Regions from separate parts of the Streptomyces sp. MS06 genome, predicted to be linked through region 2. Evidence: riboswitches for the same ligand, from Rfam matches in the RefSeq annotation. Region 2 holds a riboswitch; each other region holds the start of a gene.

Region 1 (7,781 bases), on a different contig from region 2:
CTGTGCTTCCGTGGTGACGGAAGGTTAAAGTCCGGAACTCCGCGCGGAACCCCCGCGCGCGGCGCCCATCCCGCACCCGTGTTTCCCCGGCACGGGCTCCCCTCGCGCTTCGGAGCCATCCTTGGTCACGGTTGACACCGCACCCGCGGACCTGCGCCCGCCGGCGGCGCAGACCCGTCCTGTCGCGCCTCCGCTCCAGCGGCCGGCATCCTGCGGCGCTGTCGGCCCGGCCGGTCCCGCCACCACTCTGATCGGTTCCGTGCAGCGTGCGATGCGTCTGCTGGAGGCGGTTGCCGAGCACGCCTACGGCGCTCCCGCCAAACAGCTGGCCCGCGAGACCGGGCTCGCCCTTCCCACGGCCTACCACCTGCTCCGGACGCTGGCGCACGAAGGCTATCTGCGCCGGGAGAAGGGGCTGTTCTTCCTGGGTGAGTCGGCCGAGCGGCTGGGCAGTAGTACAGCGGCGCAGAAACGTCGCAGCACGATCGTGGAGATGGTCGGACACTGGCGTGATGTGATCGGTGTGCCCGTGTACTACGCGCTCTACCGGGAGGGCGAGATCCATGTCATGTGCGTCTCGGACACCCCGGGCAATGCGGCGGTCGAGGAATGGGCCGACTTCCGGCAGACCGGTCACGCGCACGCCGTCGGTCAGTGTCTGCTCTCCCAACTGGACGACGGGGCCCGACGTGACCATCTGGAGCGCTATCCGCCGCAGTCCCTCACCCCCTACACCGTCTCCGACGGGGGCGCCCTGCTGAGGCGACTGGAGCGGTTGGGGCGGATGGAGCCGGTGCTCGAGCGGCAGGAGTACGCGCTGGGGACGGTCTGCGCCGCCATCCCGGTCACCGCGGGGGCCAGCGCCGCGACGTTCGCCCTCTCGCTCCCCGTTCAGCGGGCCGACCGGCTGCTGCCTGCGGCGCGGCGGTTGCACGACGAGGTGGGGCGACTGCTGGGCACGCTGGCGATCTCTATCAGCATCTGAAAACTTACTCCTTGTGATCTAGCGAACACTTTGAGCAAAATGTCGTCAGTGTCAAGGGGTCATTCCCGGCCAGCCGACAGTGAAGACGGGGTAAGCGATGAGCGGGTCCGCAGAGGCAGTGCAGGCAGAGGTCATGATGAGCTTCCTCGTGTCCGAGGAGCTCTCCTTTCGGATCCCGGTGGAACTGCGTTACGAGACCCGCGATCCCTACGCCGTGCGGCTGACCTTTCACTTGCCCGGTGACGCGCCGGTGACCTGGGCCTTCGGTCGTGAGCTGCTGATCGACGGCGTCGCCGGGCCGTGCGGCGAAGGCGACGTACAGGTCGCACCCGCCGAACCGGACGTCCTCGGCGAGGTCCTGATCCGGCTCCAGGTGGGGTGCGACCATGCGCTGTTCCGCTCGTCGGCCGCGCCGCTGCTCGCCTTCCTCGACCGCACCGACAAGCTCGTGCCGCTGGGGCAGGAGGGCGCCCTCGCCGACTTCGACGCCCATCTCGACGAAGCCCTCGGCCGCATTCTGGCGGAGGAGCAGAACGCGGGCTGAGGCATGCCGGACATGCGGCAGAGGCGGTCCGCGCCATCGTCGCCGGAGTGCAGGAACGCTTCTTCAAGATGGTGAAGCCGTAGCCCTGCCGCCTGGACGGGCCGGCCGCTCCGCCCTCCCGTGCCGACGCCACGCCGGGGATGCGGAAGTGCCCCGGAGCCGTCCCGGTCGTCAGGCGCCGGGTGCGAGGGCAGACCGCTCGACAGGCGGACGGCCGACCGGTCAGGGTTTGCGCCGCCGCCCCCGACCGCCACGGGCCAGGGCGGCCGGCGGGTGTGAACCCGCCGGCCGGCCCGCGCCCGTGCCCGCTCCGGCCGACACCGGTCGGGTGCGGTCGGCTGCCACCACCAGGGCCGCCAGAACGGTGGTGACCGGCACGGAGGCGACCAGACCGATCGAGCCGACCAGTGTGCGCACGATCTCCTCGGCGACCAACTCGCTGCCGGCGACCGTCCCCACGCTGCTCTGCGCGATCGAGAAGAGCAGCAGCAGTGGCAGGGCGGCGCCCGCGTAGGCCAGGACCAGCGTGTTGACGACGGAGGCGATGTGGTCGCGTCCGATGCGGATGGCCGAGCGGTACAGCCCGCGCCATCCCATCGACGGATTCGCCTCGTGCAGTTCCCACACCGCCGAGGTCTGCGTGACCGTCACGTCGTCGAGGACGCCGAGCGAGCCGATGATGACCCCGGCCAGCAGCAGACCGCTCATGTCGATGGAGGGATAGAGTCCGTGGATCAGGCCCGTGTTGTCGTCGGTGTTGCCGGTGAGTGCGGCCCAGCCGATGAACACGGCACCGACCAGCCCGGTCAGCAGCAGTGAGATCAGGGTTCCGAGTACCGCCACCGACGTCCGCGCGGACAACCCGTGGCTGAGGTAGAGCGCGATCAGCATGATGGCGCTCGATCCGACCACCGCCACCACCAACGGGTTCGCCCCCTCGAGGATGGCGGGCAGAATGAAGAAGTTCAGCAGCAGGAAGCTGATGGCCAGCGCGACGAGCGCCATCACCCCGCGCATCCGGCCGACGATCACGACAGCGAGCGCGAAGACTCCGGCGAGCAGGGCCATCGGGAACCGGCGGTCGACGTCGGCGACCGAGTACTGCAGGTCCTTGGGCGCCGAGGGCTCGTAGGCGACCACGACCCTCTCGCCACTGTGCAGTTGCCGTGACTGGTCCGGCTGGACGATCTCGGTGAACGTGCGGCCCTTGTCCTTGCCGGTGTCCACCCGGATGGTCGCCTTCCGGCAGGCGTTGCCCCCTTCCTGCCGGGTCGAGTCGCCTCCGGCGTCGGCCGTGCCGTCCGGGGCTCCTGCTCCCGCGGCGTGGACGGACGCGCAGCTCACCCCGTCCACCCTGGTGACCGTCGCCTGCTGGGTCTGCCGGTCGAATCCCACGCCGGTGCGCTGGTGCGGCGGAGCACCTGCGGGCCACAGCACCACCAGACCGACGACCACGGCCGCGGCGAACGGCACCAGGACGGCCGCGATGACCTTGCGCAGGTGCCGGGAGACGGGAGCGGCCGGACCGTGGCCGTGCCCGTGCCCGTGCCCGTGCCCGTGCCCGTGCCCGTGCCCTTGCGCTGGACCGTGTTGGTGGCCCTCCCCGTGCCCGTGTCCGTGGTCGTCTCCGACATCCGGGGTCCGGTCCTCCGAGTCCGGACCCGGCTGTGGTCCCGGTGGCGGATACGCATGCTGACGAGTCGTGGTCACCGAGCGATCATCGCAAGAACAAAGGGGGCCCTCTGTTCACCGCGCCCGAAATGACGCTAGCGTGGAGGCACCTTTGCACACGCGGGAGCTCGGAGCACCGGGCTGAGAGGGCGCTGACGTCCGTCTTTGCGATGTTTCACGTGGAACGAGCGATGTTCCACCGAAATCTCGAAGACGGTGGCCGCTGCGTCGACCGCCGAACCTGTTACCGGGTAATGCCGGCGTAGGGAGTAGGTCTCATGACCGACAAGGACGCACGCACGCCTGCCTCCGCTCAGATAGCGGCCGAGGGATCGGCCGATACGGGGGCCGGGAAGTCCATCGGCTGGCACAAGGGATACGTCGAGGGCTCGCGCCCCGACCTCCGGGTGCCGGTCCGCCAAGTGCACCTCACCAACGGGCAATCCGTCACGCTGTACGACACATCGGGGCCGTACACCGATCCACTCGTCGACACCGATGTCCGCAGGGGCCTGGTCCCGCTGCGGGAGAACTGGATCATCGCCCGCGGCGACACCGAGGAGTACGCGGGCCGCCCGGTCCGTCCTGAGGACGACGGGATCAAGCACACCGCGCCGCGGGGCGGTCTGCGCAACCTCGACGCCGTCTTCCCGGGACGTCCGCGTCAGCCGCGTCGCAGCCGTGACGGAGCGCCGGTGACGCAGCTCGCCTATGCCAGGCGAGGGGAGATCACGCCGGAGATGGAGTTCGTGGCCGTCCGGGAGAACGTGTCCCCCGAGGTCGTCCGGGAGGAGATCGCCGCCGGCCGGGCGGTACTTCCGGTGAACGTCAACCACCCGGAGATCGAGCCGATGATCATCGGCAAGCGGTTCCTGGTGAAGGTCAACGCGAACATCGGCAACTCGGCTGTGACCTCCTCCATCGAGGAGGAGGTCGAGAAGATGACGTGGGCGACACGCTGGGGCGCTGACACGGTGATGGACCTGTCCACGGGGCGCAACATCCACACCACGCGCGAGTGGGTGCTGCGCAACTCTCCCGTACCGATCGGCACCGTGCCGCTCTATCAGGCGCTGGAGAAGGTCGACGGAAAAGCCGAAGAGCTGACCTGGGAGATCTACAAGGACACCGTCATCGAGCAGGCCGAGCAGGGCGTGGACTACATGACCGTCCACGCGGGCGTCCGCCTCCCCTACGTACCGCTCACCGCGCAGCGGAAGACGGGCATCGTCTCGCGAGGCGGATCGATCATGGCGGCTTGGTGCCTGGCGCACCACAAGGAGTCGTTCCTGTACGAGAACTTCGAGGAGCTCTGCGAGATCCTCGCCGCCTACGACGTCACGTACTCCCTCGGCGACGGGCTGCGGCCGGGTTCCATCGCGGACGCCAACGACGAGGCGCAGTTCGCGGAGTTGCGCACGCTCGGGGAGCTCAACCGCATCGCCAGGCGCTTCCACGTGCAGACCATGATCGAGGGCCCGGGGCACGTCCCGATGCACAAGATCAAGGAGAACATCGACCTCCAGCAGGAGATCTGCGACGAAGCTCCGTTCTACACGCTCGGTCCGCTGACGACGGACGTCGCTCCGGCCTACGACCACATCACCTCCGGCATCGGTGCCGCGATGATCGCCTGGTGGGGTACGGCCATGCTCTGCTACGTCACGCCCAAGGAGCATCTCGGCCTGCCCAACCGGGACGACGTCAAGACGGGCGTCATCACCTACAAGATCGCCGCGCACGCCGCCGACCTCGCCAAGGGACACCCGGGTGCGCAGGAGTGGGACGACGCGCTGTCCGACGCGCGCTTCGAGTTCCGCTGGGAGGACCAGTTCAACCTCGCCCTGGACCCGGACACGGCACGGGAGTTCCATGACGAGACCCTGCCGGCTGAGCCCGCCAAGACGGCTCACTTCTGCTCCATGTGCGGGCCGAAGTTCTGCTCGATGAAGATCAGCCAAAGCATCACGGAGCGGTTCGGCGGTGCTGCGGCTGAGGAGGCGTCTCCCGAGGAGGTCGCCGAGGGGATGCTGCAGAAGTCGAAGGAGTTCGCGGAGAGCGGGAACCGGGTGTATCTGCCGATCGCGGACTGAGGCCGCCGGGCGGCACTCGTGGTGGTGCGCTCACGGGTGCCGCCTGCCGGGGCGGCCCAACCGTCCCGGCCGGCCTGGGCCCCGGCCGGTTCGCGGCGCGGAGCAGTCGTTCGGCTACTCCGGCTGGTGGTCCGGGCCTCCGAAGTCAGGGCTGCTGAAGTCGGGGCTGCTGAAACTGGGGCGCCGGCCGGCGACGGTGCCGTCCTCCGGGCTGCTGAAGCCCGGCCGGTCGTAGCCCAGCCGGGGCATGCGTCCTTGCGGCGACGGTGCGGTGGCCCGCATCGCGGCCGTACCGGGGTCGGCCAGCGCCTCCCGCAGAAACGGAAGGATGCCGCGGTCCAGCAACGCCTCGCGCCAGGCGTTCTGCGCCTGGGCCACCTCCTTGCGCCCGGCGCTGTAGGAGCCGGAGTCGGAGGACGGCCGGTTGCGCAGCGCGGTGATCAGCAGGCCGGCGGTGGCGATGAGGATGGCGACCGCGGTCAGCGCGCCGAAGGCCCAGCCGACGGTGAGCATGGTCCGGGCGAACGCCGCTTGCGGGTCCAGCATCTTCAGGAGGTAGCCGACCAGCAGGAATATCACCGCTGCCGTGCCGGCGAGAACGGGCGCCAGGACCGCCACGACGGCGACGGCACCCGCACCGGATGCTTCGGCGACCTCTTCGACCGTGGCGGCGAGGCCCGCTGCACGGGTGTCCGGCTCCGCCCCGTCGTCGGTGCCGTCGGCTTCCGGGGCGGGCGGTTCCGGGTGGCGGAGCGCCTCGCGGACCTTGACGTAGTGCTGGTACTCGGTCGCCGCGGCGGCCGTGATGAGTGCGGTGGCGTTGAGCGCCATGGTCCGCAACTGTTCCGGGTTGAGTCGTTGTCCGACAGCGGCCAGTTCCGGGTGGTGTGGTGCGGAGCGCAGCGCCTCATCGAGGATTCGCTCGAATTCCGGGCGGTCCTCGCTGAGAAGATGCTGCGGAAGGTTGTTCATGTGCATCCCCCGATGCTCCGTAGGGCTTGGGGCTCGCATGCCAACGAGCCGTCGGGCAGAAACGGAGGGGAGCCTGCTACGGACATGCCGATGGTAGAGCCGCTACGGCAACCGGTGACAGGGGGTTTCCGGAAATTGCGTCCGGTTCTGCGCCGTTCGCCGTCGGCGCGCGGTGGGCGTCCGACCGGTAGGTGACAGGTCAGTCGGGCGGCGGCAGTTCCCGGACCAGCAGCTTTCCGGCCATCGTCACTCCACCGTCCATCGCGATGGCCAGTCCGTCGGCGTAGACGTGCGGGCCCTCGACGACGGGGTCCCTGCTGTCCTCGCCGTCCTCCGAGCCGACCTCGCCCAGCAGGTACGGGATGGGGCTGTGGCCGTGCACGATGCGCTTGCCGCCGTAGGTGTCGAGCAGGGAGCGCACGGCGTCGGCGCCGCCCTCGTCGCGGAAGGAGAAGCGCCGGGTGAGCTTGCGGAACAGGTCCCAGCACTGGTCCGCGTCGTTGCGGGTGAGGGTTTCGCGGACGGTGTCGTTGACCGCCTCGATCGAGTCCCCGAAGTCGAGGTAGGCGGTGGTGTCCGAGTGGACCAGGAGGTAGCCGTTCACCTCCTCGACCGCGTCGAGGCGGGCCATCCACTGCAGGTGGTGGTCCTGCAGGCGGTCCATGTCGGTCTTCTGGCCGCCGTTGAGCAGCCAGGCGGCCTGGAAGGTGGCGGTGCCCGCACCGGAGTTGACGGGCGTGTCGCCGAACCGCTTCGCACCGAGCAGCAGCAGCTCGTGGTTGCCCATGAGCGCCTTGCAGTAGCCGCCCGCCGCGGCCGCCTCCGCGGACAGCCGCATCACGAGGTCGATCACGCCGATGCCGTCCGGGCCGCGGTCGGTGAAGTCGCCGAGGAACCAGAGCCGGGTGGTCCCGGCGCACCAGTGCCCGTCCGCGTCGATCAGGTCCTCGGCCCGGAGGGCGGCGACCAGTTCGTCGAGGTAGCCGTGCACGTCGCCGACCACGTAGAGGGCACCCGGGCGAACGTCCGGCTGCTGGGCCGGTACGGATGCGGCCGGGCCGACGGGCACCTGGACGGTGTCACCCCGATTGATGACGGGGAGATCGCGCTGTGTGGGGGTGTACCCCTCCGGGGGGTCCGTCCGGTCCGCCGGGCCGAGAGCCTCCTCGGGGTCGGTGCCGGGCGGGTGCGGACCGGCCTCGTGGACGTACGCCGGCACCCGGAAGTCGCGCAGCGTCGCCGTCCGCTCCGCCTCGGATCCCTGACCGGCCCCCTGAGTCATCGACCCCTCCACCATCGCGCCGCAGCTGCACCGCATCGGACTGCCTGGTCGCAGCGGCCCGCGGTGTCGTGGGCCCATCATAGGAACGCGGATCGCGCCGTGTGATGACCCAGGGGTGGTGAATCGGAGCAAGACTCCGGTTCACCGTGGCTTTCGCCCCGATTGGGAAGGTGTGACCCGCCGGGCGTCCCCGGGGCCGCCGGGTCCCGAGGTACCGGGAACCGGGAGACCATG
Region 2 (7,781 bases):
GCTCAGCGCCGCCGGGCAGGCACTCGCCTGCGACATCTCCGAGTTCTCGGCCGAAGCCAAGTGCGACGGGCCGCACGGCCTCATCACCGTCACGGACAAGGACGCGTCCGGCACCCCGGCCGTGGTGTCGGTGTTCCGCAAGAACGACGGGGTCGAGCAGAAGGTCGGCCAGAAGGAGGTCAAGGGCTCCGGGGAGGGCGTCGTGATCACCTTCGACGAGGACTGGAAGCCGAACGCCGAGTACCGCGTGCACGTCATGGCCGGGAACATCGTCGACGAGGACATCAAACCCGACCTGACGGCCCCGTCGACCGCCTGCCAGACCGAGACCCCGAGCACCCCCGCCACGCCGAGCACTCCGGCCTCGACACCGCCGGCCGGCACCGGGACGCCCTCCGCCACGACGTCGGCGAGCCCGACCACGCCCGCACCCGCCGCGCCCTCGGACAACGCCCCGTCACCGGCGGTCGGCGAGTCCCACCTGGCCGAGACCGGCGCGAGCTCCAACACCGGGCTGATCGCCGGCATCGCTATCGCGCTGGTCGCCGTCGGCGGCGGCGCGGTCTTCCTGGGCCTGCGCCGCCGCGGGGCGAGCAGCGAACGCTGACGTCCCGCAGCGCACCGCCGCGGCCCCCTCCGGGAGGCGGGCCGCGGCGGTGCCGGTGTTCAGCCGAAGGTGCCGGTGTTCAGCCGAAGGTGCCGGTGTTCAGCCGAAGGTCGACCGCTCGAGCCAGAACTCCAGCAACTCCCGCTCTCCCAGGACCTCAAGCCCGGGGGTGTCCAGCGGCAGCCGCCGGTAGAAGGCGAGCAGCACCTCGGTGAGCGGCCCGCGCAGGGCCACGGCCGCCTTCTCGTGCCCGCGCCGCCACCGCACTCCATCCTCCGCGAGCTCGACCAGCCATTCGGCGTCCAGCTCCGGGGGCGCATCGGTGGCGTGCAGGTGGATGCCGCGCCCGTCGCCGCGCAGTTCGCGCGCCTTCTCGCTGGCCCCGACCCGCTGCACGAACCGGACGATGTCCAGCCACTCGTCGATCGCGTCGGCGGCCACCTCGGGTGCGACCTCGTAGGGCAGCCCGGCGGCGAGCGTCGCGTCGGCGCGGTGCACGGTGATCTCGTGAGTCATCCGGCGGGCCCAGAAACCGGCGGTGGCGTCCCCGGTCCAGGACCACACGGCGGCGTCCGGACCGGCCTCCCGCAGCGCGGAGACCACCGCCTCACCGGCACCGGCGAGCCAGGCGTCCAGCGCGGGGGCGTCACCCGTGGCGTCCGGGCCGGCGGATCCCGTCACGTCCTCGTCGCGGACGTTCTCCCGGGACCGGGTGCGCACCAGCAGCTCCACCCAGCGCAGGGCACCGCCGACATGGCGCACCAGCTGCTCCAACGACCAGTCCGGGCAGGTCGGCACCGTGGCGGCCAGATCAGCACCGGAGGTCACCACTTTCCTCAACTGGTCCGTCTGACGGGCGATTTCGTCGCAGTAGCGGTCATGACTGAGAAGGGTCATGCCGCTCAGCCTAGAAGGCTCGTGAAGCACCCGCGAACGGCGATCCGGCCAAGAGGCGTACCGCGCAGCAGACCGAGACGGAGCGCGGCGGGACAGCAAGGGCCGCGAGGGCGACGGTCAGCCGAGTACCACGACGTCTGCGACGTCGAAGTCCACACCCACCACGTCCCCGACCTCCGGCGCATCCCGCAGCGCGCAGGCCGCCTCCAGCGGCGGCGCGTCCTCGGGCTGGAGCCGCACGGTCACATGGGTTCCCTTGAAGGTCCGGGCCGTGACCGTGCAGGGCAGCCCACCGGGCGCCGGGACCAACCGCACCCCGGCCGGCCGCACCAGCAGACCGCGCCGCCCCTGCGGCGCACCCTCGGGGACCGGGAGCTTGCCCCACGGAGTGACCGCGGCCAGGCCGACGACCGTGGCCGTCACCACGTTGTCGAAACCGAGGAAGCGGGCCACGAACGGGTCCGCCGGCCGCTGCCACACCTCCAGCGGCGAACCCGACTGCGCGATCCGCCCGTCCCTCATCACCACGACCCGGTCCGCGAGCGCGAACGCCTCACCCTGGTCGTGGGTGACGGCGAGCACCGTGGTCCCCAACCGGTGGAAGAGCTCCCGCAGTTCCACCACCAGACGCTCCCTCAGCGACCGGTCGAGCTGCCCCAGCGGCTCGTCCAGCATCAGCAGCCGGGGCCGCGGGGCGAGCGCACGGGCCAGCGCCACCCGCTGCTGCTCCCCACCCGACAGCGCCGCCACCGGCCGGGAACCGGCGTCCGGCAGGCCCACCAGGTCCAGCAGCTCGCTCACCTGGGCGAACTGCTCCGCCTTCGACGCCCCGCGCATCCGCAGCCCGAACGCCACGTTCCCGGCCACGTCCCGCTGCGGGAAGAGCTGGTGGTCCTGGAACATCAACCCGACGCCACGCCGGTGCGCGGGCACCGCCGCCTGGTCCCGCCCGTCCAGCAGCACCCGACCGGAGTGCAGCGGCTGGAGCCCGGCCACCGAGCGAAGCAGCGTCGACTTGCCGCTGCCGCTCGGCCCGAGCACGCACACCACCTCGTGCTCGGCGACGTCCAGGTCGACGGCGTCGAGCACGTCCCGCTCGCCGAAGCGCACGGTCGCGGCCCGCAGGCTCAGCAGCATCTAGAACTCCCCCGTCCCTTCCCCGCCGCGCAGCCGCTCCAGCACCAGCAGGGCCGCCGCGCACACCAGCATCAGAATCGTCGACAGGGCCATCGCCTGACCGTAGTTGACGGCACCGGGCCGTCCCAGCAACCGGGCGACCGCCACCGGCAGCGTCGGATTGTCCGGCCGTGCCAGGAACACGGTCGCCCCGAACTCGCCCAGCGACACCGCGAAGGCGAACCCGGCCGCGATCAGCAGCGCCCGCCGCACCAGCGGCAGATCCACCTCACGCCACACCCGCCACGGCGACGCCCCCAGCACCGCCGCCGCCTCCCGCAGCCGTACGTCCACCGCCCGCAGCACCGGCAGCATGATCCGCACCACGAACGGCACCCCCACCAGCGCCTGCGCGAGCGGCACCAGGATCCAGGAGGTGCGCAGGTCCAGCGGCGGCTCGTCCAGGGCGATCAGGAATCCGAAGCCGACGGTCACCGCGGACACCCCGAGCGGCAGCATCAGCAGCGCGTCGAAGGTGCGCAGCAGCCGTCCGGCGTCCCTGCGGGTCAGCGCCGTGGCGGCCAGACCTCCGACCAGCACCGCGATGGCCGTCGCGGCCGCCGCGTACTCCAGCGAGTTGCCGATCGCGTCGATCGGCGGCACCAGGAACACCCCGCCGGCGTCCGAGCCGAGCGCCCGGTAGGAACCCAGGCCGGGCACCGCCAGCGACCTCTGCACCAGCACGGCCAGCGGCAGCACCAGCAACACCCCCACGGTGGCCAGCACACCGCCCAGCAGCGCCCACTGCCCGGCCCCGCGCGGGCGGCGGGCCGTGCCCGCGGCGTCGACCAGGCGCAGCGCGCCCTCGCGCCGCCGGACGGTCCTGGCGTGCACGGCGAGTATCGCGCCGACGGCGGCGAACTGCAGGAGGGTGAGCACGGCGGCCGCGGACAGGTCGAAGAGCTGGGAGGTCTGCCGGTAGATCTCCACCTCCAGCGTGGAGAAGGTCGGGCCGCCCAGGATCTGCACGACCCCGAACGAGGTGAAGGTGAACAGGAAGACCATCAGGGCGGCGGCGGCCACGGCGGGCGCCAGCGCCGGAAGGGTGACCGTCCGCCAGGCCGCGAACCGCGAGGCGCCGAGCATCCGCGCCGCCTCCTCCTGCCCCGGGTCCAACTGCGCCCACAGCCCTCCGACGGTGCGCACGACCACGGCGTAGTTGAAGAAGACGTGCGCCAGCAGGATCGCCCACACCGTCGTGTCCAGGCGGACGCCCCAGAGGTCGTCGAGGAGCCCGCCGCGACCGACCAGGGCCAGGAACGCCGAACCGACGACGACGGTCGGCAGCACGAACGGCACCGTCACGACGGCCCGCAGCACCTGCTTGCCCGGGAAGGCGAAGCGGGCGAAGACGTAGGCCCCGGGCAGCGCCACCAGCAGGGTGAGCGCGGTGGAGGCGGCCGCCTGCCAGGTGGTGAACCACAGCACGTGCCGCACGTCGGACCCGGCCGCGACCTGCCACAGCCGCTCGATCCGCCAGGCCCCGTCGACCCGCAGGCCGCGCACGACGATCGCGGTGACGGGGTAGGCGAAGAACACCGCGAAGAACGCGACGGGCACGACCGTCAGGCCGAGCCGCACCGCGCTCCCGCGGCGCGGTGCGGCGCCCGCGGCCGCTTGCCTCACTTCAGTACGAGAGACGTCCACGACTTGACCCACGCGTCACGGTGGTCGGCGATCCTGGCCGGCGTCATCGTCTCCGGGTCCTCGGCCGGGGGCCCGTACTTCGTGAACTCGGCCGGGACCTGCACACCGTCCACCACCGGGTAGACGAACATGTTCAGCGGCATGTCCTGCTGGAACCGCTTGGTGAGCAGGAAGTCGATGAACGCCTTGCCGCCCTCGGGATTCCCGGCATTGCTCAGCAGGCCGGCGAACTCGATCTGGCGGAAGCAGGTGCCCTTCGCCACCCCGGTGGGTGCGGTCGACGGCTTGGGATCGCCGTAGATCACCTCTGCGGGAGGCGAGGACGCGTAGGACACCACGAGCGGCCGGTCGGCCTTCGCCTGCTTGCCGCCGGCCGAGCCGGAGAAGTCCTCGTTGTAGGCCTGCTCCCAGCCGTCGACCACCTGCACTCCGTTGGCCTTCAGCTTCTTCCAGTAGTCCTGCCACCTGCCGTCGCCGTAGCGGGCCGCGGTGCCGAGGAGGAAGCCGAGGCCCGGTGAGGAGGTGGCGGCGTTCTCCGTGACCAGGAGATCCTTGTAGGCCGGCTTGATCAGGTCGTCGAAGGTGGCGGGCGGGGCCAGCTCGTGGTCGGCGAAGTACTTCTTGTCGTAGTTGACGCAGATGTCGCCGTAGTCGACCGGCGTGACCCGGTGCCGGTCGGCGTCCAGCTGGTACTGCGCGCCCACCCGGTCCAGACCCTGGGCGCGGTACGGCTGGAACAGGCCGTTGTCGAGCGCGCGGGACAGCAGGGTGTTGTCGACGCCGAAGAAGACGTCGCCCTGCGGGTGGTCCTTGGTCAGGAGGGCCTTGTTGACGGCCTGCCCGGCGTCCCCGCTCTTGAGGACCTTGACCTGGTAGCCGGACTGCTTCTCGAACGCGGCGATGACGTCCTTCGAGGCCGCCCACGAGTCGTGGCTGACGAGAGTCACGGTGCGGGAGCCGCCGCCCCGGGTGCTCCCCTCGTCGGACGCGCCGCACGCGGTCAGCGCGGGCACGGTGACCAGTCCCAGCCCGAGGGCGAGGGCGGTGGCCTTCTTGGTGATGCTCACTTGATTCCTCCTGGGGTGACCAGGAGAAGACGCGGCCCCGCCCGGAACCGGCGGGCATCCGTCCGCCGGGGCCGGGCAGGGCGCAACAGCTCGAGTGGTGACCGATCTCCCTACCCAGAATGACCTGGGCCAGGTTCGGAGGGTCTGCGGCCGGTGCCGCACTCTCAGCGCTGTGGCGCTCCCCTGTCGGAATATGCAGGTGTGGATGATGCTGATATCGGTGGTGCGGATATCGGTGGTGCTGTGACGTGGTGCTGTGTCGGTGTGAAGTCGTCCGTGCTCAGGCTACCGCTCGGTGGCCGCGAGCTGGCCGCAGGCCCCGTCGATCTCCTGACCCCGGGTGTCCCGGACGGTCACCGGCACCCCGTGCGCGGCGACGGCGTCGACGAACGCCTTCTCGTCCTCCGGTCGGGAAGCGGTCCACTTCGAACCCGGCGTCGGGTTGAGCGGGATGAGGTTGACGTGCACCGGTTTGCCCTTCAGGAGCCGGCCGAGCCGGTCACCGCGCCAGGCCTGGTCGTTGATGTCCCTGATCAGGGCGTACTCGATGGACAGCCGGCGGCCGGACTTCTGGACGTACTCGAATCCGGCGTCCAGCACCTCGCGCACCTTCCACCGCGTGTTCACCGGGACGAGCGTGTCGCGCAGCTCGTCGTCCGGCGCGTGCAGGGAGATGGCGAGCCGGCACTTCAGGCCCTCGTCGGCCAGCCGGTGGACGGCCGGAACGAGTCCGACGGTCGACACGGTGATACCGCGCTGGGACAGCCCGAGGCCGTCGGGCGCCGGGTCGGTGAGCGCCCGCACGGCGCCCACCACCCGCTTGTAGTTGGCCAGCGGCTCGCCCATCCCCATGAAGACGATGTTGGACAGCCGGGCCGGACCTCCGGGCACCTCCCCGTCCCGCAGGGCCCGCATCCCGTCGACGATCTGGTGCACGATCTCGGCGGTGGACAGGTTCCGGTCCAGGCCGGCCTGCCCGGTGGCGCAGAAGGGGCAGTTCATACCGCAGCCGGCCTGGGAACTGATGCACATGGTCACCCGGTCCGGGTACCGCATCAGCACCGACTCCACGAGAGTGCCGTCGAACAGCCGCCACAGCGTCTTGCGGGTCGCGCCCTGGTCGGTGGACAGATGCCGGACCACCGTCATCAGCTCCGGCAGCAGCGCCTCCCGCAGCTTCCCGCGCGCCCCGGCGGGGATGTCGGTCCACTGCTCGGGGTCGTGCGCGTAGCGCGCGAAGTAGTGCTGCGAGAGCTGCTTGGCGCGGAACGGCTTCTCACCGATCGCGGCGACCGCCTCCTTGCGCTCGGCGGGCGTGAGGTCGGCGAGATGCCGCGGCGGCTTCTTGGCTCCGCGGGGGGCGACGAAAGTGAGTTCTCCGGGCTTCGGCATAACCCTCCTAGTGTCGCAGATCAACTCGGGGAGCCCAGGCCAGAGCGGGGTGGGGGTGGTCACCCGTGGGTGCCGACTGTCAGCCTTGGTCGGCCTCGGACGGCCCAGGGACGGCCCAGCCCTGATCCGAGTGCGCCGTGATCACCGCCACCCCAATCGCTTATGGCATCACCAGCAGCCTTCCGTTCACCCAGCCCACGTAACGTGCGTCGGCTGATCCAGGGGCGTCGAATTTGCCCGCTATTCGGAGGCAACCGAGTCATAGTCCGCAGAGACTTTGGGAGTCGAATAGTTGTTGGCTTCCAACCATTCCCGAGTCACTACGTTGCTGGCATCCTGCTTGATGGTACGCGAAATCAGCAACCTCTCATCTCGCGCATTCATTAGAGCCAAAGCATAGATTCTCTGAAAAATAGGTCGCGCCTCATCATCCAGACGTCTACGAATGATGTCCTTAGTCGCGGTGGGGTCAATCTGAGCCAAGCGTTGGGCCGCCACTGAGATTTGATGCAGGTCAGAACCCTTTTCCAGCCATTCCGCCATCACTTCCCGATATGCTGGCAGCCGATTAGAACTGGGGATAGCCAAGGCGAACTGAGCAGACGACCAGTGGATTGCCGCCCACTCGGTTGCACGGTAGCCGCTATACCAATCGCAGTAGGCACCCATTCTGCGCGGATCTTCTTTTACAGCATCGCGGAAGTACCTGCCCAGCGCGTCTGCAACGTGGGAGAGTTTCTCCGCAAAGGCAAGCCATCGATCAAAATTCCCATACTCCTTATGCTTCCTGAGAGTCTTCAGGATCACTTTGATCGTGGCAGAAGATTGACTGAACGGCCTTTCCAGTGCTGCACCCTCTAGCTTCCTCAGCCATTCGATGTCCATCTCCTCGACTGCGGCTTCAACGACATCGGACCCATTCTCCAGTATTTGAATCCTCTTCTTTACGGGGATCGGCACTTCTTGAAGGCCCTCCAGAAGCACATCCTGCCGGA
Region 3 (7,781 bases), on a different contig from region 2:
GTCGGTAGTCAGCCCCGGCCGCGGCGGCCGCGCCGGTGGGGCCGCCGCGGTCAGCCGACGGTGGCCGCCTTCAGCGGTCTGGCCGGGTCGGCGAGCAGTTCGGGGTCCATCGCGGTGCCCGCGCCGATCAGCCGGCGCCCCTGGGCCAGGTCCCGCGGACGGCCGACGGCCAGCAGGGCGACCAGCCTCCCCTCACGCAGCCAGCACACCGTCCACGCCGGCCCGGAGGGGGCGCCCCGCCAGACGGTGCGGTCGGCACGGGCGTGGTGCCCGGCGTACTGCACGAAGCGGCCGAACTGCTCGGACCAGAAGTACGGCACCGGGTCGTAGACCGCGTCGGGCTGCCCGGTGGCCGAGCCGACGATGTTCGCGGCGACCACGCGCGGGCCCTGGAGGGCGTTGTCCCAGTGGTGGACCAGCAGGCGCTCCCCGTAGCGGGCGGACGGGAAGGAGGCGCAGTCGCCGACGGCGTACACGTCGGATGCGGAGGTGCGCAGGTGGGCGTCGGCGACCACCTCGCCGCGGGCGCCGAGCTCGACGCCGGAACCGGCCAGCCAGCCGGTCGCGGGCCGGGCTCCGACGCCGACGACGACGGCGCCCGCGGGGATCCGGGTGCCGTCGTCGAGCACCACCGCCCCGGGCTCGACGTGCTCGACGCGGGCGTGCGTGCGCAGCACGGCCCCGCTGTCGGCGTACCAGGCGGCCATCGGGGCGGCGACCTCTGCCGGCAGGGTCCCGGCGAGCGGCCGGTCCGCGGCCTCGACCACGGTGACCGCGCAGCCGGCCTCGCGGGCCGCGGTGGCGAACTCGGCGCCGATCCAGCCGGCGCCGACGACGACGATGTCGTGCTGGCGGGCGAGGACGGGCCGCAGTCGTTCGGCGTCGTCGAGGGTGCGCAGCAGGTGCACCCCGGGTACGCCGTCCGTGCCGGGCAGCCGGATCGGCTCCGCGCCGGTGGCCAGGACGAGGACGTCGTAGGGCACGGGCCCGGCGGCGGTGTCCAGTTCGTGGTCGCCCGGGCGCAGGCCCAGCACCTCCCGGCCGAGCTCCAGCCCGATGCCGAGTCCGTCGAAGTCGACGTCGAAGGCGGAGTGCTCGGCGGTGCCGAGCAGGACCGCCTTGGACAGCGGGGGCCGGTCGTAGGGCTGGTGGGGTTCGGCTCCCACCAGGGTCACCGAGCCGGTGAACCCGTGCTCGCGCAGTGCGACCGCGGTCTGCACCCCGGCCATGCCGGCGCCGACCACGACCACCCGCCCCGCGGCCGGGGCCGTGGCCCGCCGCTGCGTCCGCTCACTCACCTGATCACCCTAGTCAGCCGGCTTCCCACCGGTCCGCCGTCGTCGTCCGCGACCTGCTCCACCACGCTCGTCCCGCTGCCCTCCCGGGACTCCCACTCCCAGTCCTCCTCCAGCCGCACCCGCCCGTCCGGCAGCTCGAGGACGGTGGCCACGCAGTGCCCGGCGGACGTCGTACCGTCGCGGGTGAGCTGCACGTACCGGAAGTCCAGCCGGTCCCCCTCCCGGATACCCACCAGACGGCCGCGTACGACATCGCCGCCCGCGTACTCGGCCCAGATCCCGCCGTCCTGCTCGTGGTAGGCGAACCGGGTAGCGGCGCCGACCTGGCCGGGGGCCTGGTCGGCCACCGGGGCGAGGACGAGGCCGTCGAGCGATCGGGCCATGGTGCGAGGCTCCCTTACAGGCACGGTCCGGGCGGGCTAGGGTGGCCACCGTAAAGCACTCGCGGGAGCCCGGACGCACCGGGCTGAGAGGGAGGCTGGCGGCCTCCGACCGTACGAACCTGATCCGGGTCATGCCGGCGAAGGGAGGGGCTGGACGCCCATGTCGCCCACGCGTACACCTGACGTCCTCGTCATCGGGGGCGGGATCATCGGGCTGGTGACGGCCTGGCGGGCCGCCCAGCGCGGACTCGCCGCCGCGGTGGTGGACCCGGACCCCGGCGGCGGCGCCGCACAGGTGGCCGCCGGGATGCTGGCCGCCGTCACGGAGCTGCACCACGGCGAGCAGACACTGCTCGGCCTGAACCTGGCGTCGGCCCGCCGCTACCCGGGCTTCGCGGCCGAACTCACCGACCTCACCGGGCAGGACCTCGGCTACCGCCGCTGCGGCACGCTCGCCGTGGCTCTGGACTCCGACGACCGGGCCGAGCTGCGCGAACTGCACGCCCTGCAGCGGCAGTCCGGGCTCGACTCGCAGTGGCTGTCCGGTCGGGACTGCCGCCGGCTGGAGCCGATGCTCGCGCCGGGCGTGCGCGGCGGGCTCCGCGTCGACGGGGACCACCAGATCGACCCGCGCCGGCTCGCGGCCGCGCTGCTCGCGGCCTGCGGGCGGGCCGGCGTGGTGCTGCACCGGGAGCGGGCCGAACGGCTCACGGTGGCCGGGGACCGGGCCACCGGCGTGGTCACCCGCTCGGGCGCGGTGCTCGGCGCCGGGCAGGTGGTGCTCGCCGCGGGAAGCTGGAGCGGGCGGCTGGCGGGCGTGCCGGACGACGTGCTTCCGCCGGTCAGGCCGGTGAAGGGGCAGGTGCTGCGGCTGAGCGTGCCGCAGCGGTACGCGCCCTTCCTCAGTCGCACCGTGCGCGCGGTGGTGCGCGGCAGCCAGGTCTACCTGGTGCCGCGGGAGAACGGCGAGCTGGTGGTGGGCGCGACCAGTGAGGAGCTGGGCTGGGACACCACGGTGACCGCGGGCGGCGTGTACGAGCTGCTGCGCGACGCCCACGAGCTGGTGCCGGGGCTGACGGAGCTGCCGCTGACCGAGACGCGGGCCGGGCTGCGCCCCGGTTCCCCGGACAACGCGCCGCTGCTCGGGCCGACCGCCCTGGACGGGCTGCTGCTGGCCACCGGTCACCACCGCAACGGCGTGCTGCTGACCCCGGTCACCGGCGAGGTACTGGCGCACGCCCTGGTCACCGGGGGGCTGCCGGAGGAGGCGCGGGCGTTCAGCCCGCGGCGGTTCGCCCCGGTGGAGCGGGCCGCGTGAACATCTCCGTCAACGGTGCGCCGCGCGAGGTCGCCGAGGGCACCGCCCTCGACTCGGTCGTCCGGTCCCTGACCGGGGCCCCGTCCGGCGTCGCCGCCGCTCTCAACGAGACCGTCGTCCCGCGCGCGCAGTGGCCGTCGGCCCGCCTCGCCGAAGGCGACCGCGTCGAGGTCCTGACCGCAGTCCAAGGAGGCTGACCCGTGGCCGAGGATCCCTTCGTCGTCGGGGGTACGCCCTTCGCGTCCCGCCTGATCATGGGCACCGGCGGTGCCCCGAGCCTGGAGGTGCTGGAGCGGGCGCTGGTGGCGTCCGGCACGGAGCTGACGACGGTGGCGATGCGGCGGGTGGACCCGTCGGTGCACGGATCCGTGCTGTCGGTGCTGGACCGGCTCGGGATCCGGGTGCTGCCGAACACCGCGGGCTGCCGTACGGCCGGGGAGGCGGTGCTCACCGCTCGCCTGGCACGCGAGGCGCTGGGCACGGACCTGGTGAAGCTGGAGGTCGTCGCCGACGAGCGCACCCTGCTGCCCGATCCGGTGGAGCTGCTGGACGCGGCCGAGACGCTGGTCGACGACGGTTTCACGGTCCTGCCCTACACCAACGACGACCCGGTGCTGGCGCGGCGGCTGGAGGAGGTCGGCTGCGCGGCGGTCATGCCGCTGGGCTCGCCGATCGGCTCCGGTCTCGGCATCCGCAATCCGCACAACTTCCAGCTCATCGTGGAGCAGGCGGGCGTGCCGGTGATCCTGGACGCGGGGGCGGGCACGGCCTCGGACGCGGCGCTGGCGATGGAGCTGGGGTGCGCGGGCGTGATGCTCGCCTCCGCGGTGACGCGGGCCCGGGACCCGGAGTCGATGGCCGCGGCGATGCGGCACGCGGTGGAGGCGGGCCGGCTGGCGCGGCGGGCCGGCCGGATCCCGCAGCGGTGGTTCGCGCAGGCGTCGTCGCCGGCCCGGGGCCGCGCGGTACTGGATCCGGAGCGGCCGGCCTTCTGAGCACGCGGCCCTCCGCCCGGGGCGCACGGCTCTCCGCCGGGGCGCACGGCCTCCGCCCGGGGCGCGCAGCCCTGCGCGCGGTCTTCCGGGCCCTCGGGAGCGCGTCACAGGTCGGCTGCAGTCCCGCCCCGATCCTGTGGAAGGGAACGGGGTGTCGGTGACGGCTCGTAGACTCACCCGCGTGGACACGACCCTTGAGGACCCTCTGGTCGGGCGGCTGCTCGACGGGCGGTACCGCGTCGAGGCGCGGATCGCGGTCGGCGGGATGGCCACGGTCTACCGGGCCGTGGACACCCGCCTGGACCGCGTGCTCGCGCTGAAGGTGATGCACCCGGCGCTCGCGGCGGACGGCTCCTTCGTGGAGCGGTTCATCCGGGAGGCGAAGTCCGTCGCCCGGCTGGCCCACCCGAACGTGGTGCAGGTCTTCGACCAGGGCACCGACGGTTCGTACGTCTACCTGGCCATGGAGTACGTCGCCGGCTGCACCCTGCGCGACGTGCTGCGCGAGCGCGGGGCGCTGCAGCCCAGGGCGGCGCTGGACATCCTGGAGCCGGTGCTGGCCGCGCTCGGCGCGGCGCACCGGGCCGGGTTCGTGCACCGGGACATGAAGCCGGAGAACGTCCTGATAGGGGACGACGGACGGGTCAAGGTGGCCGACTTCGGGCTGGTGCGCTCCGTGGACACGGTCACCAGCACCACCGGTGCCGTACTCGGCACGGTGTCCTACCTCGCCCCGGAGCAGATCGAGCACGGCACCGCCGATCCGCGCGCCGACGTGTACGCCTGCGGGGTGGTGCTGTACGAGATGCTGACCGGCGGCCGGCCGCACGACGGCGACTCCGCCGCAGCGGTGCTCTACAGGCACCTGCACGAGGACGTGCCGCCGCCGTCGGCCGCGGTGCCGGGGACGGCGCGCGCGCTGGACGGGCTGGTGGCGTCGGCCACCGCGCGGGCGGCCGGGACCCGGCCGGAGGACGCGGTGGCGCTGCTGGCGCAGGTGCGCGAGGCGCGCGCGACGCTCTCCGCGGCGGAGCTGGACGCAGTACCGCCGCAGGCCCTCTCGGCGGAGCACGACAACGCCGAGGACCGCACGAGCGTCATCCCCCGTTCGATGACGCTGCCGCGCCTGCTGCCGGTCGGCGAGGAGGACCGGCCGGAGGGCCCGGTCCACCGCACCAGCCGTCTGCAGTCCCCGCCGCCCGCCCCGCGGCGGGGCCCGGTGCGCTTCCGGCCGCGGATCATGACGATCGTCGTCGCCGTACTGCTGGTGCTCGGCGCCGGTGGGGGCCTGTGGTACATCAACTCCGGGCAGTTCACCAAGGTGCCGCCGCTGCTGTCGCAGACCGAGGCGCAGGCCCGCGAGCGGCTGGCGGGCGCCGGGCTGGACGTGGGCGAGGTGCGGCGCGCCTTCAGCGACACCGTCGAGCGCGGCAGCGTCATCAGCTCCGACCCCGCGCCGGGCGCCCGGGTCCGCAACAACGCCTCCGTGTCGCTGACGGTCTCGCGGGGCCCGGAGACGGTGAAGGTCCCGGACCTGGCGGGCTACCGGCTGGACAAGGCGCGTTCGGTGCTGAAGGACGCGGGTCTGGAGCCGGGGATGGTGACCCGGCGGTTCAGCGCGGAGGTCCCGAGGGGCTTCGTGATCGCCTCGGAGCCGGTGGCGGGCACCCAGCGGCACGCGGGTTCCGCGATCGCCCTCGACGTCAGCAAGGGCAGTCCCGTGGACGTGCCCGACGTCACCGGCGAGGACCTGGACGCGGCGAAGGACGACCTGGCGGGTGCGGGTCTGAAGGCGGAGGTCGCCGGCGAGCGGGTCAACTCCCCGTTCGACGCCGGGCAGGTCGCCGCGCAGACGCCGGGCGGCGGCGGAGAGGCGGCCGAGGGCGACACGGTGACGCTGACCCTGTCGAAGGGGCCGGAGATGGTCGAGGTCCCGGACGTGGTGGGTGAGCACGTGGACGAGGCCAAGAAGCGGTTGGAGGGCGCCGGTTTCGAGGTCGAGGAGGACCGCGGGCTGCTCGGCCTGTTCGGCGACACCGTCCACAAGCAGTCCGTCAAGGGCGGCGACCGGGCGCCCAAGGGGTCGAAGATCAAGATCACCATCCGCTGACGGGCGACGCGGCACCGGTCCGCCGGGGCGACCCACACCGCCGGGGCGACCCACACCGCCGGGGCGACCCACACCGCCGGGGCGACCCACACCGCCGGGGCGACCCGCACCGCCGCGCCGGCACCGCGTCGCCACCCGGCCGCGCCGCTCTTCGACACCTCGCCACCCCGCCGCGCCGTCTCGCCGTCTCGCCGTCTCGCCGTCTCGCCGCGGGATCCGCACCCCGCCCGGCGGGGGCGGCACCGCTGCTGGCATGCTGGACGGGCGATGAGCAGCACCTCTTCTCCCTCCCTCCCGCGCAACCCGGTCGGCGCGCACGTCCCGGTGGCCGGCGGCCTGCACTCGGTGGGGCTGTCGTACGCCCGTGAGCTGAAGGCCGAGGCCGTGCAGGTCTTCGTCGCCAACCCGCGGGGCTGGGCCACGCCCACCGGGAACCCGCGGCAGGACGAGGCCTTCCGCGACGCCTGCGCGCAGGCGTCGCTGCCGGTGTACGTGCACGCGCCCTATCTGATCAACTTCGGCTCCCACACGGAGGCGACCGTGGAGCGCTCGGTGGCCTCGCTGCGGCACTCGCTGCGGCGGGGGCGGGAGATCGGCGCGCTGGGCGTGGTCGTGCACACCGGGAGCGCGACGGGCGGGCGGCAGCGGTCGGTGGCGCTGCGGCAGGTCCGGGAGCGGCTGCTGCCGCTGCTGGAGGAACTCGTCCACGACGACGATCCGTTCCTGCTGCTGGAGTCGACCGCCGGCCAGGGTGCCTCGCTGTGCGCGCGGACCTGGGACTTCGGGCCGTACTTCGAGGCGCTGGACGCCCACCCGAAGCTCGGCGTGTGCCTGGACACCTGCCACATCTTCGCCGCGGGGCACGACCTGACCGGCCCGGACGGCATGCACCGGACGCTGGACCTGCTCGTGGACACGGTCGGCGAGGGCCGGCTGAAGCTCGTCCACGCCAACGACTCCAAGGACGTCGTCGGCGCGCACAAGGACCGGCACGCGAACATCGGTGCCGGGCACATCGGCGAGGAGCCGTTCCGGGCGCTGATGACGCATCCGGCGACGGCCGGGGTGCCGCTGGTCACCGAGACGCCCGGCGGCAGTCAGGGGCACGCGGCGGACGTGGAGCGGCTGAAGAAGCTCAGGGCGCCGTCCGCCCAGAGTTACCCCGGCTAGGGATCGGCTCCTCGCTCGTGCGGCACCGACGTACGAGACCGAGGGCGGGCATACGGCAACCGCCGGCCAACGGCCTCCCGGCCGGGGCTCACAGTTCGGGGCCGTCGCCCGGCTCCTCCTGGTAGGAGTACCGCTGCTCCTGCCAGGGGTCGCCGATGTTGTGGTAGCCGCGCTCCTCCCAGAACCCGCGGCGGTCGGCGGTCATGTACTCCACGCCCCGCACCCACTTGGGGCCCTTCCAGGCGTACAGGTGGGGGACGACCAGCCGCAGCGGGAAGCCGTGTTCGGCGGTCAGCAGCTCGCCGTCCCGGTGGGTGGCGAACAGGGTGCGCTCGGCGGTGAAGTCGTGGAGGCGCAGGTTGGAGCTGAAGCCGTACTCCGCCCACACCATCACATGGGTGACGCCGGGCGCGGGCGGCGCGATGTCCAGGACGGCCCGTGCGGGAACGCCGCCCCACTCGGCACCGACCATGCTGAACTTCGTCACGCAGTGCAGATCGGCCACGA

Evidence for each region. A riboswitch is a leader RNA that binds a small molecule or an ion and turns the genes downstream of it on or off. The one in region 2 is predicted to bind thiamine pyrophosphate.
Region 1: it holds a riboswitch for thiamine pyrophosphate, as region 2 does, so the genes downstream of both, thiC (phosphomethylpyrimidine synthase ThiC) here and ACL02U_RS08060 (thiamine ABC transporter substrate binding subunit) in region 2, are expected to answer to the same signal.
Region 3: it holds a riboswitch for thiamine pyrophosphate, as region 2 does, so the genes downstream of both, thiO (glycine oxidase ThiO) here and ACL02U_RS08060 (thiamine ABC transporter substrate binding subunit) in region 2, are expected to answer to the same signal.

What each region holds. Positions count from the first base shown of each region.
Region 1 is NZ_JBJZOJ010000002.1:2,879-10,659, forward strand. It holds gene ACL02U_RS01060 (helix-turn-helix domain-containing protein) at 260-985, shown strand; gene ACL02U_RS01065 (SsgA family sporulation/cell division regulator) at 1,083-1,529, shown strand; gene ACL02U_RS01070 (YibE/F family protein) at 1,752-3,239, opposite strand; TPP riboswitch at 3,311-3,486, shown strand; gene thiC (phosphomethylpyrimidine synthase ThiC) at 3,479-5,293, shown strand; gene ACL02U_RS01080 (hypothetical protein) at 5,408-6,271, opposite strand; gene ACL02U_RS01085 (metallophosphoesterase) at 6,465-7,547, opposite strand.
Region 2 is NZ_JBJZOJ010000011.1:91,658-99,438, reverse strand. It holds gene ACL02U_RS08080 (LAETG motif-containing sortase-dependent surface protein) at 1-607, shown strand, start outside; gene ACL02U_RS08075 (maleylpyruvate isomerase family mycothiol-dependent enzyme) at 707-1,504, opposite strand; gene ACL02U_RS08070 (ABC transporter ATP-binding protein) at 1,622-2,641, opposite strand; gene ACL02U_RS08065 (ABC transporter permease) at 2,642-4,327, opposite strand; gene ACL02U_RS08060 (thiamine ABC transporter substrate binding subunit) at 4,303-5,394, opposite strand; TPP riboswitch at 5,484-5,589, opposite strand; gene rlmN (23S rRNA (adenine(2503)-C(2))-methyltransferase RlmN) at 5,680-6,786, opposite strand; gene ACL02U_RS08050 (reverse transcriptase domain-containing protein) at 7,027-7,781, opposite strand, start outside.
Region 3 is NZ_JBJZOJ010000009.1:23,107-30,887, reverse strand. It holds gene ACL02U_RS06475 (NAD(P)/FAD-dependent oxidoreductase) at 51-1,250, opposite strand; gene ACL02U_RS06470 (hypothetical protein) at 1,295-1,681, opposite strand; TPP riboswitch at 1,733-1,844, shown strand; gene thiO (glycine oxidase ThiO) at 1,842-2,999, shown strand; gene thiS (sulfur carrier protein ThiS) at 2,996-3,196, shown strand; gene ACL02U_RS06455 (thiazole synthase) at 3,200-3,994, shown strand; gene pknB (Stk1 family PASTA domain-containing Ser/Thr kinase) at 4,176-6,104, shown strand; gene ACL02U_RS06445 (deoxyribonuclease IV) at 6,372-7,274, shown strand; gene ACL02U_RS06440 (sulfite oxidase-like oxidoreductase) at 7,363-7,781, opposite strand, start outside.